DNA from 2 places in the Streptomyces sp. NPDC048353 genome. Region 1 is predicted to be linked to the other one. Evidence: riboswitches for the same ligand, from Rfam matches in the RefSeq annotation. Region 1 holds a riboswitch; the other holds the start of a gene.
The links. Region 1 has a riboswitch for cobalamin ahead of ACZ6RC_RS09650 (ribonucleoside-diphosphate reductase subunit alpha). Riboswitches for the same ligand answer to the same signal wherever they lie in the genome.
Positions count from the first base shown of each region.

Region 2: it holds a riboswitch for cobalamin, as region 1 does, so the genes downstream of both, ACZ6RC_RS18475 (ABC transporter substrate-binding protein) here and ACZ6RC_RS09650 (ribonucleoside-diphosphate reductase subunit alpha) in region 1, are expected to answer to the same signal.

Region 1 covers NZ_JBVJGU010000002.1:929,683-936,138, forward strand. The annotation lists gene def (peptide deformylase) at 1-547, shown strand, start outside; gene ACZ6RC_RS09645 (ribonucleotide-diphosphate reductase subunit beta) at 616-1,632, opposite strand; gene ACZ6RC_RS09650 (ribonucleoside-diphosphate reductase subunit alpha) at 1,632-4,001, opposite strand; cobalamin riboswitch at 4,136-4,258, opposite strand; gene mctP (monocarboxylate uptake permease MctP) at 4,354-5,979, opposite strand; gene ACZ6RC_RS09660 (DUF3311 domain-containing protein) at 5,976-6,227, opposite strand; gene ACZ6RC_RS09665 (GntR family transcriptional regulator) at 6,360-6,456, opposite strand, start outside.
Region 2 covers NZ_JBVJGU010000004.1:752,134-758,589, reverse strand. The annotation lists gene ACZ6RC_RS18495 (cation:proton antiporter) at 1-777, shown strand, start outside; gene ACZ6RC_RS18490 (hypothetical protein) at 922-1,392, opposite strand; gene ACZ6RC_RS18485 (hypothetical protein) at 1,481-2,800, opposite strand; gene ACZ6RC_RS18480 (class I SAM-dependent methyltransferase) at 2,960-3,598, opposite strand; cobalamin riboswitch at 3,744-3,925, shown strand; gene ACZ6RC_RS18475 (ABC transporter substrate-binding protein) at 3,956-5,008, shown strand; gene ACZ6RC_RS18470 (FecCD family ABC transporter permease) at 5,026-6,135, shown strand; gene ACZ6RC_RS18465 (ABC transporter ATP-binding protein) at 6,132-6,456, shown strand, end outside.

The DNA.
Region 1 (6,456 bases):
CCGCGAGCGGGGCACGTCGCGTCCGATCACGGTCGTCGGCAATCCCGTGCTCCACCGCGAGTGCAAGGACGTCACCGAGTTCGACGACGGCCTCGCGACGCTGATCGACGACATGTTCGCCAGCCAGAAGACCGCCGAGGGCGTGGGCCTGGCGGCCAACCAGATCGGCGTGGACCTCAAGGTCTTCGTCTACGACTGCATGGACGACGAGGGCGTCCGCCACGTCGGCGTCGTCTGCAACCCCGTCCTGGAGGAGATCCCGGCCGAGCTGCGGGTCCTGGACGAGTCCAACGAGGGCTGCCTGTCCGTGCCCACCGCCTACGCCGAACTGGCCCGCCCCGACTACGCCGTGGTGCGCGGGCAGGACCCCCAGGGGAACCCCATCAAGGTCCGCGGCACGGGCTACTTCGCGCGCTGCCTCCAGCACGAGACGGACCACCTGTACGGCTACCTCTACATCGACCGCCTCTCCAAGCGCGACCGCAAGGACGCCCTGCGCCAGATGGCCGAGGGCACCCCGCGCTACGAGACGGTCCCGAACGACTGATCCCGTACCCGCGTACGACGAAGGGCCCCGCTCCCCCCGGAGCGGGGCCCTTCGTCGCGTACGGAGGACTAGAAGTCCTCGTCGAGGTCCACCGAGCCCTCCACCGCCACCTGGTAGGCGGACGGGCGGCGCTCGAAGAAGTTGGTCAGCTCCTGGACGCCCTGGAGCTCCATGAACGCGAACGGGTTCTCGGAGCCGTAGACCGGGGCGAAGCCCAGGCGCTGGAGGCGCTGGTCGGCGACGCACTGGAGGTACTCGCGCATCGACTCGGTGTTCATGCCCGGCAGCCCCTCGCCGCACAGGTCGCGGCCGAACTGCAGCTCCGCCTCCACGGCCTCCTTCAGCATGTCGGTGACCTGCTGACGCAGGGCGTCGTCGAACAGCTCCGGCTCCTCCTTGCGGACGGTGTCCACGACCTCGAAGGCGAAGTTCATGTGCATCGTCTCGTCACGGAAGACCCAGTTGGTGCCGGTGGCCAGACCGTGCAGCAGACCGCGGGACCGGAACCAGTACACGTAGGCGAAGGCGCCGTAGAAGAACAGGCCCTCGATGCAGGCGGCGAAGCAGATCAGGTTGAGCAGGAACCGCCGGCGGTCCGCCTGGGTCTCCAGCCGGTCCATCTTCTCGACCGAGTCCATCCACCGGAAGCAGAACTGCGCCTTCTCGCGGATGGAGGGGATGTTCTCGACGGCGTCGAACGCGGCGGCGCGGTCGTCCGGGTCGGGGAGGTAGGTGTCGAGCAGCGTCAGATAGAACTGGACGTGCACGGCCTCCTCGAACAGCTGGCGCGAGAGGTACAGCCGAGCCTCGGGCGAGTTGATGTGCTTGTACAGCGTCAGCACGAGGTTGTTGGCGACGATCGAGTCACCGGTCGCGAAGAACGCCACCAGCCGGCCGATCATGTGCTGCTCGCCCGGCGTCAGCTTGGCGAGGTCGGCGACGTCGGAGTGGAGGTCGACCTCCTCCACTGTCCAGGTGTTCTTGATCGCGTCCCGGTAGCGCTCGTAGAAGTCCGGGTAGCGCATGGGACGCAGCGTCAGCTCGAAGCCCGGGTCGAGGAGGTTCTTCTGGTCGTGGGAGCTCATCACTGGCAGGCCTCGCAGGACTCGGGGTTTTCCAGGGAGCAGGCGACCGCGTCGGGGTCGGCGGCCTGCTGGACGGGGATGGGGGCGGCGGTGGGCGTCGCGGCGCGGGCCGCGCGGGCGATCCGGGTCGCCGGGCGGGAGCGCAGGTAGTACGTCGTCTTCAGCCCCTGCTTCCAGGCGTACGCGTACATCGACGACAGCTTGCCGATCGTCGGCGTCTCCAGGAACAGGTTCAGGGACTGCGACTGGTCCAGGAACGGGGTGCGGGCCGCCGCCATGTCGATCAGGCCGCGCTGCGGGATCTCCCACGCCGTGCGGTACAGCTCGCGCACCTCGGCCGGCACCCAGCCGAAGTCGGCGACCGAGCCGTTGGCCTCGCGCAGCGCCTCACGGGTCTGCGCGTCCCACACGCCGAGCCGCTTCAGCTCGTCCACGAGGTAGGAGTTGACCTGGAGGAACTCCCCGGAGAGCGTCTCCCGCTTGAAGAGGTTGGAGACCTGCGGCTCGATGCACTCGTACACGCCCGCGATCGACGCGATCGTCGCCGTCGGCGCGATGGCGAGGAGGAGGCTGTTGCGCATGCCGACCGCCGCGATCCGCTCGCGCAGCGCGGCCCAGCGCTCGGGCCAGGTCAGCGCCACGTCGTAGTGGTCGGGGTGCAGGACGCCCCGGGCGGCGCGGGTCTTCTCCCAGGCCGGGAGCGGGCCGTTGCGCTCGGCGAGGTCGGTGGAGGCCTCGTACGCCGCGAGCATGATCCGCTCGGCGATCCGCGTCGACAGCGCGCGGGCCTCGGGCGAGTCGAAGGGCAGCTTCAGCTGGAAGAAGACGTCCTGGAGGCCCATCGCGCCCAGGCCGACGGGCCGCCAGCGGGAGTTGGAGCGCCCGGCCTGCTCGGTCGGGTAGAAGTTGATGTCGACGACCCGGTCGAGGAATGTGACGGCCGTACGGACGGTCGCGTCCAGCCGCTCCCAGTCGATGTCGCCGGTCGACAGGTCGACGAAGGCGCCGAGGTTGACCGAGCCCAGGTTGCAGACCGCGGTCTCGCCGTCGTCCGTGACCTCCAGGATCTCCGTGCAGAGATTGGAGGAGTGCACCGTGTGGCCGGGCTCCGCCGTCTGGTTGGCGGTCCGGTTCGAGGCGTCCTTGAAGGTCATCCAGCCGTTGCCGGTCTGCGCCAGGGTCCGCATCATCCGGCCGTACAGCTCGCGCGCCGGCATGGTCTTGCGGGCCAGCCCCTTGGCCTCGGCGGCGCGGTAGGCGGTGTCGAACTCCTCGCCCCACAGGTCGACCAGCTCGGGCACGTCGGCGGGGGAGAACAGCGACCACGGGGCGTCGGCGTTGACCCGCCGCATGAACTCGTCCGGGATCCAGTGCGCCAGGTTGAGGTTGTGCGTACGCCGCTGGTCCTCACCGGTGTTGTCGCGCAGCTCCAGGAACTCCTCGATGTCCGCGTGCCAGGTCTCCAGGTAGACGGCGGCCGCGCCCTTGCGCCGCCCGCCCTGGTTCACGGCGGCGACGGAGGCGTCCAGCGTCTTGAGGAACGGCACGATGCCGTTGGAGTGCCCGTTGGTACCGCGGATCAGCGAGCCGCGGGCTCGGATGCGGGAGTACGACAGGCCGATGCCGCCGGCGTGCTTGGAGAGCCGGGCGACCTGGTGGTACCGGTCGTAGATGGAGTCCAGCTCGTCCTTCGGCGAGTCCAGCAGATAGCAGGACGACATCTGCGGGTGGCGGGTGCCGGAGTTGAAGAGCGTGGGGGAGGAGGGGAGGTAGTCGAGCCGGCTCATCAGCCCGTAGAGCGCCGCCACCTCGTCGAGCGCGCGGGCGCTGTCGTCCTCGGCGAGGCCGCAGGCCACCCGGAGCATGAAGTGCTGCGGGGTCTCGATCACCTTGCGGGTGATCGGGTGGCGCAGGAGGTAGCGGGAGAAGAGCGTGCGCAGGCCGAAATAGCCGAAGCGGTCGTCCGCGGCGGAGTCGATCAGCGTGTCCAGCCGGGCGGCGTGCTGCCGGACGAACGCGGCCGTGCGGTCGGCGATCAGACCCTCGTGGTGGCCGACGGCCACCGAGGAGGAGAAGGTGATCGCGCCCTGGCCGGCGGCCTCGTCGGCGATGGTGATCGTCAGCAGGCGGGCCGCGAGCCGCGAGTAGGCCGGGTCCTCGGCGATCAGACCGGCGGCCGCCTCGGTGGCCAGCTCCCGCAGCTCCGCCTCGTCGGAGGAGGCGTTGCGGCCGCGCAGCGCGGCGGCGGCGACCTTGCCCGGGTCGGTGTCGGGGAGATCGGCGGTGAGGTCGGTCAGGGTCCGCAGCAGCATGGTGCCGGGTCCGTCGCTCTCGATCGCCGTGGCCGGATCGGCTGGCGCGATGGTCACGTGGGGCTCTCCCTCGCTCGGCCCGGGGGCGGCGGCGGGAGGCGGACGGCAGGGGGCACCCCTTCACGCGGGCGCGCGCCGTGTCCACCGGCCCACTCCGCGAGGCCCGGACGACTCTGGCACCCGGAACGGACGGACCGGGCGCACTGTCGGCAGGTCTTCGGACTCGCGTGAGCGCAAAAGCACACCAACACACCGTTGCGGGACAGTTCCGGATTTCCACCGGATTCCCCTGCGGCGACAGCGAGATGAGCATACATGTGGGGGGCGCCGCTTGCGGCACCCCCCACATGTTGTGTCGCTCCTCCTCCGGTGCGTCCGCCTTTCAGCCCCTCCGCCCCGGAGCGAGCGGTCAGTGCGTGTTCGCGCCGAGCTTGGGAAGCTCGGTCTCGACCCCCGGGTCGCCCGCGTCCGCGGTGTAGTCCGACGGAGAGGTCTCGTCGATGCCGTCCGGCGCCTTGACCGCCCTCAGGACGAAGGTGAGGACGACGGTGACGACGACGTTGAGCACGAAGGCGGTGAGACCGATGTAGCCGATCTCGCCGATGCCCGGGATCTCGGCGGACGAGCCGCCGAAGTGCTTCTGGGTCGGGCTGGCCACGCCGTACGCCGCCGCCGTGCCGTACACCATGCCGACGGCCCAGCCGGCGAGCAGCGCCCAGCGGTGGAACCAGCGGGTGAACAGGCCGCCGACCAGCGCCGGCAGGGTCTGCAGGATCCAGATGCCGCCGAGGAGCTGGAAATTGATGGCGACGGTCTTGTCCATGGTGAGGACGAAGGCCAGCGCGCCGACCTTCACCAGCAGGGACACCAGCTTGGACACCTTGGTCTCCTGCTCCGGCGTGGCGTCCGGCTTCAGGAAGTCCTTGTAGATGTTGCGGGTGAAGAGGTTGGCCGCGGCGATCGACATGATCGCCGCCGGCACCAGCGCGCCGATGCCGATCGCGGCGAAGGCCACGCCCGCGAACCAGTCGGGGAACATGTTCTCGAACAGCTGCGGGATGGCGAGCTGGCCGTTGCTGACCTTGACCCCGGCCGCGATCGCCATGAAGCCGAGCAGCGCCAGCAGACCCAGCATCAGGGAGTAGAGCGGCAGGATCGTGGTGTTGCGGCGGATGACGTCACGGCTGCGCGAGGAGAGCGTCGCCGTGATCGAGTGCGGGTACATGAAGAGCGCGAGCGCCGACCCGAGCGCCAGCGTGGCATAGCCCCACTGGCCCATCTCGCCCGGCACCAGCGCGCCGCGCGGCTTGTCGGTCGCCGGGTTGACCGTCGCGTAGGCCTCGCCGGCCTTGGCGAAGATCTCGTCGAAGCCGCCGAGCTTGATCGGGATGTAGATGATCGCCACCGCGATGACGATGTAGATCAGGGTGTCCTTGACGAAGGCGATGAGCGCCGGGGCGCGCAGACCCGAGGAGTACGTGTACGCCGCGAGGACGCCGAACGCGATCAGCAGCGGCAGGTCCTTGATGAACCAGTGGGTGGTCTCGCCGCCGCCCACGCCCATCACGTCTAGGACGGCCTGGATGCCGACGAGCTGGAGCGCGATGTACGGCATGGTGGCGAGGATGCCGGTCAGCGCGACCGCCAGCGACAGGCCCTTGGAGCCGAACCGGCCGCGGACGAAGTCCGAGGTGGTGACGTAGCCGTGCTTGTGCGAGACGGACCACAGGCGCGGCAGGAAGGTGAAGATCAGCGGGTAGACCAGGATGGTGTACGGCACGGCGAAGAAGCCGGCCGCGCCTGCCGCGTAGATCGCCGCCGGGACGGCGACGAAGGTGTAGGCGGTGTAGAGGTCGCCGCCCAGCAGGAACCAGGTCACCCAGGTGCCGAACGAGCGGCCGCCCAGGCCCCACTCGTCGAGGCTGTGCTCGTTCTCGGCCCTGCGCCAGCGCGAGGCGAGGAAGCCCATGACCGTGACGGCCAGGAAGAAGAAGATGAAGACGGCGAGTGCGACGCCGTTCACGCCGTCCTTCACTTCGACCCACCTCCCTTGCGGGAGCGCTGGTCACGCTGCCACAGCTGGTACGCGATCATGGTCAGCACGGTCGAGATGACGACCCAGGCCATCTGGTACCAGTAGAAGAACGGGATGCCGATGAAGGTCGGTTCGACCTTCGCGTACGAGCTCACCCAGAGCATCGCCACGAACGGCGCGAACAGGCAGAGCGCCACCACCACTCGCACGGGTGTGACGGTTGGTTGTCTTTGCTGTGTTTCCGGCATACGGCGAACCGTCCCCTCGCTGATCACCTGTGTAATGGGCAGGAAATCTAGGGGACGGGTACGCCGTATGGAACCCCCGTCCGAATATCGGACGCGGCTGGGGTTTTTTGTCGGGGAATGGCGGGCGGCGGCTCAGCCGTTGGGGCGCTGCAGCCTGGCGACGAACTTGTACCGGTCGCCGCGGTAGACCGAGCGCACCCACTCGACCGGCTCCCCCTGGGCGTCCAGG
Region 2 (6,456 bases), on a different contig from region 1:
GCCGCCGGGAGCCTCACCCTCGCCATCGCGCTCGGTGTGGCGGGCCTCGTCCTCTTCCTCGCCGTCCGCTACGGCCGGCTCATCTCCCGCTTCGTCTCCAGTGACGACCCGGAGAAGCTGCTCCTCGTCGTCCTGGGCCTGACCCTGCTGGTCGCGGGCATCGCCCAGCAGCTCCAGGTCTCCGCCGCCGTCGGCGCCTTCCTCGTCGGCATCGCCCTCTCCGGCGAGGTCGCCGAGGGAGCGCACAACCTGCTGAGCCCGCTGCGGGACCTGTTCGCCGCGGTGTTCTTCGTCTTCTTCGGCCTGCACACCGACCCCGCGAGCATTCCCCCGGTCATCCTCCCGGCGCTGGCCCTCGCCGTGGTCACGGCCGGCACGAAGATCGCCACCGGCCACTGGGCCGCGCGGCGCGCGGGGATCTCCGCCAAGGGGCGCTGGCGGGCGGGCGGCACGCTGGTGGCCCGGGGCGAGTTCTCCATCGTGATCGCGGGGCTCGCCGTCACGGCGGGCATCGAGCCCGCGCTCGGCCCGCTCGCCACGGCGTACGTCCTCGTCCTGGTCATCCTCGGCCCGCTCACCGCCCGGTACACCGAACCGGTCGCCACCTACCTCACCGGACGCCGGCGCACGAAGACAGCGGCGGACCCCTCCGGACCCGCGCCGTCGACGGAGGGCCAGGACCCGGCGACCCGCCCGGATCCCGACCCGGCCGCCGGCTCCGCCCGGGTCGAGGAGTGGGAGCCCGTGGACGATTCCGGCTCCGTCGGCCGGTCCTGAGCGGCGGGCGCCCGCTTCGGCGAGCGGCGACCGGGTGCCCGAGCGGCTCGGCGATCGAGCGGTTGCGCGCTCACGGCCCGGAACCGCGGACATCGGTCCAGCGGTTCCGGGCCGTGGCGCTGCCAGGGCTCGCCGGCCTGAGGGTCAGCGCAGGACGGACGAGAAGTTGTCGAGCTGGATCCAGGTGACCTTGTTGGTCGCCTGCGGCCCGAAGACCGTGAGGACGCCCTGGGTGTTGGCCTCGACGCGGAGCGCGTTGATGCCCTGGCTGTTGTTGCGGGGGCAGACGCCCCGGGTCAGCTTCGGCGGGCGGATCGTCTCGGGCAGCGTGCCCAGCTGGGCGTCCGCGGTGAACGAGCAGGTGACCGTGCCCCGCAGCTGGAGGAACTCGGTGCCCGCGAGAGTTATGACCCGGGCCTGGAGCGGTGCGGCGGCCTCCGGCACCACACCGGGCGCCGGAACGATGGCCGTCCAGTCGACCAGGAGCCGGCACCCGTCCGACCCGTCGACCGCGGCGGCGGGCGCGGCGGTCAGCAGCGGGGCCGCGACGGCTGCGGCGGGGGCGGCCAGAGCCGCGCCGAGCAGGGAACGGCGGCTGGGAGTAGGGCGGTTCATGCGCGATCCTCCGGATCGGGTAGGGCGGGGCAGCGGCGGGGGGCGGGGCGGCGGACCGTGACGGCCCGGGCCCCGGCGCGGGGCGGCGTCATCGCCAGGCGACCGAGACGCCGTCGAGGTCGATCCAGGTGACGGCGTTGTCGCCGGTGGCGCCGTACGCCCAGAGCGCGCCGTGGACGTCCGCCTCGATCCGGCAGACGCAGCGGCCGTAGTAGTTGTTGCGCGGCACGTTCTGGCGGACCGGACGGGTGGGTCGCAGCCGGTGCGGCAGGGTGGCGACCCTGCTGTCGGCGGTCAGGCCGGGAGAACACGTCAGGGTGCCGCGCATCTGGAGGTAGGTGGTCCCGGCGAGCGCGATCAGCCGCCCGCGCGGGCGCTCGGCGCCCGGGGTGACGCCCGCTTCCAGGGCGAGGTCCTCCCAGTCCGACAGCACCTGGATCCCGTCCACGGCGGGCTTCGTCGGATACCAGCCGATCGTGACGTCGCGCGCGAACTCGCTGCCGGGCGTGGTGTTGCTGAATCCGAAGAGCAGCCGGGTCTCCCGCGTCGCCGGGTCGACCTCGACGGCCAGCCCCTCGGGCTCCCGCCGCGTAAGGCCGTCGGCGCCGGTGACGACCTGCCGGTCGAGCCTGAGCCCCGTCGTCCACGAGTAGGACGTGAGGAAGGTGATGCCCGGGAACTCGCTGGGTACGGTCGGGTCCTCGCCCTTGTCGTACGGCGCCCACTGGTAGACGTACAGGACGTCCCCGAGGCTCGCGAAGCCCTGGAAGGTGAGCTTCGGCTCCAGCGGGTACGGCGACGGCACGGCGGGGGTGACGTCCTCCCCGTCGGGCACGACGAACGTCGGGCCGGCCGGCGTCCAGTCGCCGGTGGCGGCACCGGCCGTGGCGTACCGGGTGAAGTGCCGGTCGCCGCCCTTGTGGTACATCACCGTCAGCAGGCCGTGCACCGGGTCGGTCGAGGGGCCGGTGCCGGAGGTGCTGCCGGGAGCGGTGAACTTCCGCTCCGCCGGGATGGTGGCGCCGTCGAGTACCTCCCCGTCGGCGAACCGGAACCGCGTGATCGCCTTGCCGAAGGTGGTGCCGCCGCCGGTGACGTGGAGCGGCCCGACCTCCGTCCAGACGTAGCTGTCGGCGCCGACCGGCTCCACGCCCATGGCGAGGCCGTGGCCGAAGCCCTTCAGCTGCATCGCCCCCGTGCGCACGCCGGTCCGCCGGTCGATGCGGTTGAGGTACATGTTGCCGGCCGGGGCCGTGGCCGAGCTCTCGACCTGGAGCACGAAGACGTGCCCGTTGACGGTGTCCGTCGCGATCGCCTGCGGCGCCGGGTTCTTCACCAGGTCGACGGTCTGGATCAGTCTGCCGGTCGGACCGGACAGATCGATGCCGTTGGTGTCTGTGTAAGCCATGTTCCCTCCCCTGGGTCCTCCCCGGACCCATGCCCGTCATGATCACACGCGTGTGCGAGTCGAGGGTCCGGGGGGCGCGGCCGCGAAGGGGAGCCATCCCGAGGCAGGGGCGGGATCAGGCGTTGCGGGGCGGGCTGTACGAGGTCAGGCGGTGCGGGATCAGGCGGTGCGGGTGAGCCGCCACACGTTGTCCACCCGCGTGCCCCGGCGGCCGTCGGGCGCGGTGAGGGCGCGTTCCACGCCCTCCAGCGTGTCCACCCGCCAGGGGTGCGGCAGGGCGAGCGCCGCGAGGACGCCGTCGAGGGTGGGGAAGTCCGCGTCGAACGGGTACTCGTGCTTCTCCATCCAGGACGGCCACGCGGCGTGCATGGCGATGAGGAGCGTGCCGCCCGGGGCGACCGCGGCGGCGGCCGACCTGAGCACCCCGTCCTGGTCGAGCGGGACGGGCGACTGCAGGAACTGGGCGCTCACCAGGTCGAAGCCGCCCTCGGGGAAGGTCACTCCGAGGTCGTGCCGCTCGAACGCGGTCCGGTCGGCGCAGCCGGCCTCCGCCGCGTGGGCGGCCGCCCGTTCCAGGGCGGTCGCGGAGATGTCCACGCCGGTCACGCGCCACCCGCGCGAGGCCAGCCACAGGACGTCGCCGCCCTCGCCGCAGCCCAGGTCCAGGGCCGTGCCCGGTGTCAGATCGGCGGCCTCCCGCACGAGGAGCGGGTTCGGTTCGCCGCTCCAGACACGGTCGCTCGTGCGGTAGCGCTCTTCCCAGAACTCGGCGGGATCGGTGGGCTTCGGGGTCGGCATCGAGGCTCCTTCGGGACGACTGCGCGGTGCCGGCGGCACCTGGGTCCAGACTCGCCACGGCCCGCCGGGGCGTCAAAGATGCTTGCCGTTTCGGCAACAAGGGGGCGCGGGGCCGAGAGGGCGTCCTTTTGCGCCGGAGGCGCGGAACCGTAGGATCACCTGGTCATCACCGCGACGGGAGACAGGAAGCCGGTGCGAAACCGGCACGGTCCCGCCACTGTGACCGGGGAGTGCACCCGTCGAGACGCCACTGCGCGCACCGCGTGGGAAGGCTGGGGTGTACGCCGATCCGGGAGTCAGGAAACTGGCCTGTCGCGGGCCCGATCCGAGGAGCGCGGACTCCCCAGGAGGCTTTTCGTGTACCCCAGTACGTCCCGCATGCCCCGCACGCGCAGCATGCCCCGTCGCCGCCCCGTGCGCGCCGCCGCCCTGGCCCTCGCCCTGTCGGGGGTCCTGCTCACCGGCTGCGGCGCCTCCCCTCAGAGCGGCACCGCCCGGGAGGGCGGCGGCGCGAAGCCCGGTGCGTCAGCCGAGGGTTTCCCCCTCACCGTCGAGAACTGCGGCACGCGCACCACGTACGACAAGCCGCCCTCCCGGGTGGTGACCATCCATCAGCACCCGGCCGAGCTGATGCTGGCCCTCGGTCTGAAGGACCGGATCGTCGGCACGGCCTTCCCCGACTCGGCCGTACTGCCCGCCTTCCGCGAGGACTTCGCGGCGATCCCGGAGCTGGCGAAGAAGGAGCCGTCCTTCGAGTCGGTCCTCGACGCGGAACCGGACTTCGTGTACGGCGGCTACGCCAGCGCGTTCGCCGAGAAGGAGGGCCGCTCCCGCAAGGCGTTCGCCGACGCCGGGATCGACACCTACCTCAACCGCGAGTACTGCGGGAAGAAGAAGGTGGCGATGACGGACACGTACGACGAGATCCGCGCCATCGGCTCCCTCTTCGGCGTCGAGGAGCGTGCCGACGCGCTGGTGGCCGACCTTCAGGGGCGCGTGGCGAAGACCGCGGCGACGGTGAAGGGGGCTCCCGCCCTCCCCGTCTTCGTGTACGACAGCGGCGACAAGTCGGCGTTCACCGCAGGAGGCAAGAGCCTCGGCACCGAGGTCATCCGCCTCGCCGGCGGCACCAACGTCTTCGCCGACCTCGACGACGTCTTCGGTGACGTCTCGTGGGAGCAGGTCGTCGCCCGTAAGCCGGAGGTCATCGCCATCTACGACTACGCGGGTGCGGGGAACGTCGAGCAGAAGAAGAAGTTCCTGCTGGCGCAGCCGGCCCTCGCCGACGTGCCGGCCGTGAAGAACAAGCGCTTCGTGGTGCTGCCGCTGACGGCGACGCTGGTCGGTGTCCGCGCGCCGTACGCGGTCGAGGACCTCGCCCGCGGGCTGCACCCCGAGCGCTTCCAGTGACGGCACCGGCGAAAGCCGTGTCCGCCGCTCCCCCCGCCGGCTCCTCCGCCCGTCCCGCGGGCGCCTCCCGCGCGGCCGGTCCGGGCCGCCGCGCCTTCGCCCTCACCCTGGTCGTCCTCGGCGTGCTGCTCCTGGCGTCGATGACGGCGGGCATGGCCATCGGCTCGGTGCCGGTGCCCCCCGGCCAGGTGTGGGGCATCGTGACGCACGCGCTGACCGGAGACGGTTCCGAGCCCGCCTGGTCGCAGGCGCGGGAGACGATCGTGCTCGACGTGCGGGCGCCGCGGGTGCTGCTGGGCGCGGTGACGGGCGCCGGGCTCGCGGCGGTGGGCGCCGCGATGCAGGCGCTGGTACGCAACCCGCTCGCGGAGCCGTACCTGCTGGGCGTCTCCTCGGGCGCCTCCCTGGGCGCCGTCGCGGTGATCGTCTTCGGGGTGAGCCTCTTCGGGCCGGTGTCCCTGTCGGTCGCCGCGTTCGCCGGCGCCCTGCTGACGCTGCTGCTCGTCTACACGACGGCCCGGTCCGGCGGCCGCATCACCTCGGTGCGGCTGGTGCTGTCGGGCGTGGCGTTCGCCTCCGTCCTCACGGCGGTCATGGACGTCCTGCTGCTGACCAGCGACCGGGGCAACGAGGCCCGGGCGGTCCTTGCCTGGACCCTCGGGGGCCTCGGCGGTGTCCAGTGGGCCACCCTGTGGCTGCCCGGCGCGGCGCTCGCGCTCGGCGTCGCGGTCCTGCTGACCCAGGCCCGTTCGCTCAATCTGCTGCTCGCCGGCGAGGAGGCGGCCTCGACGATGGGGCTCGACGTCGCCCGGTTCCGGGCGCGGACCTTCGTCCTGCTCTCGCTGGTCACCGGAGTTCTGGTGGCGGCCGCCGGGCCGATCGGGTTCGTGGGGCTGATGATGCCGCACACCGTGCGGCTCTTCGTCGGCGGCGACCACCGCCGGGTGCTGCCGACGGCCGCGCTGGGCGGGGCGGTGTTCCTGATCTGGGCCGACATCGCGGCGCGTACGGTCGCCGCACCCATGGAGATCCCGGTCGGGGTCCTCACGGCGCTGTGCGGGGGGCCGTTCTTCCTGTGGCTGATGCGGCGGGACGCCCGGCGCACGGCCGACCGGGGAGCGGCATGACGGCCACCGAACTCACCGTCGAGGGCGTCACGCTCACGGCGGGCGCGCACCGGCTCGTCCGGGACGTCTCCCTGACCGCCCGGTCCGGTGAGGTGATCGGCCTCGTCGGGCCCAACGGCAGCGGCAAGTCCAGCCTTCTGCGGGCCGTCTACCGCGTGCTGCGTCCCCGGGCGGGCAGCGTCCGGGTGGACGGCGCCGACGTGTGGTCCGTGCCGGTCCGCCGGCTCGCCCGCACGCTGGCCGCCGTGGTGCAGGAGACGGGCGCGGACTTCGACCTGACCGTGCGGGACGTGGTCGCGATGGGACGCACCCCGCACAAGC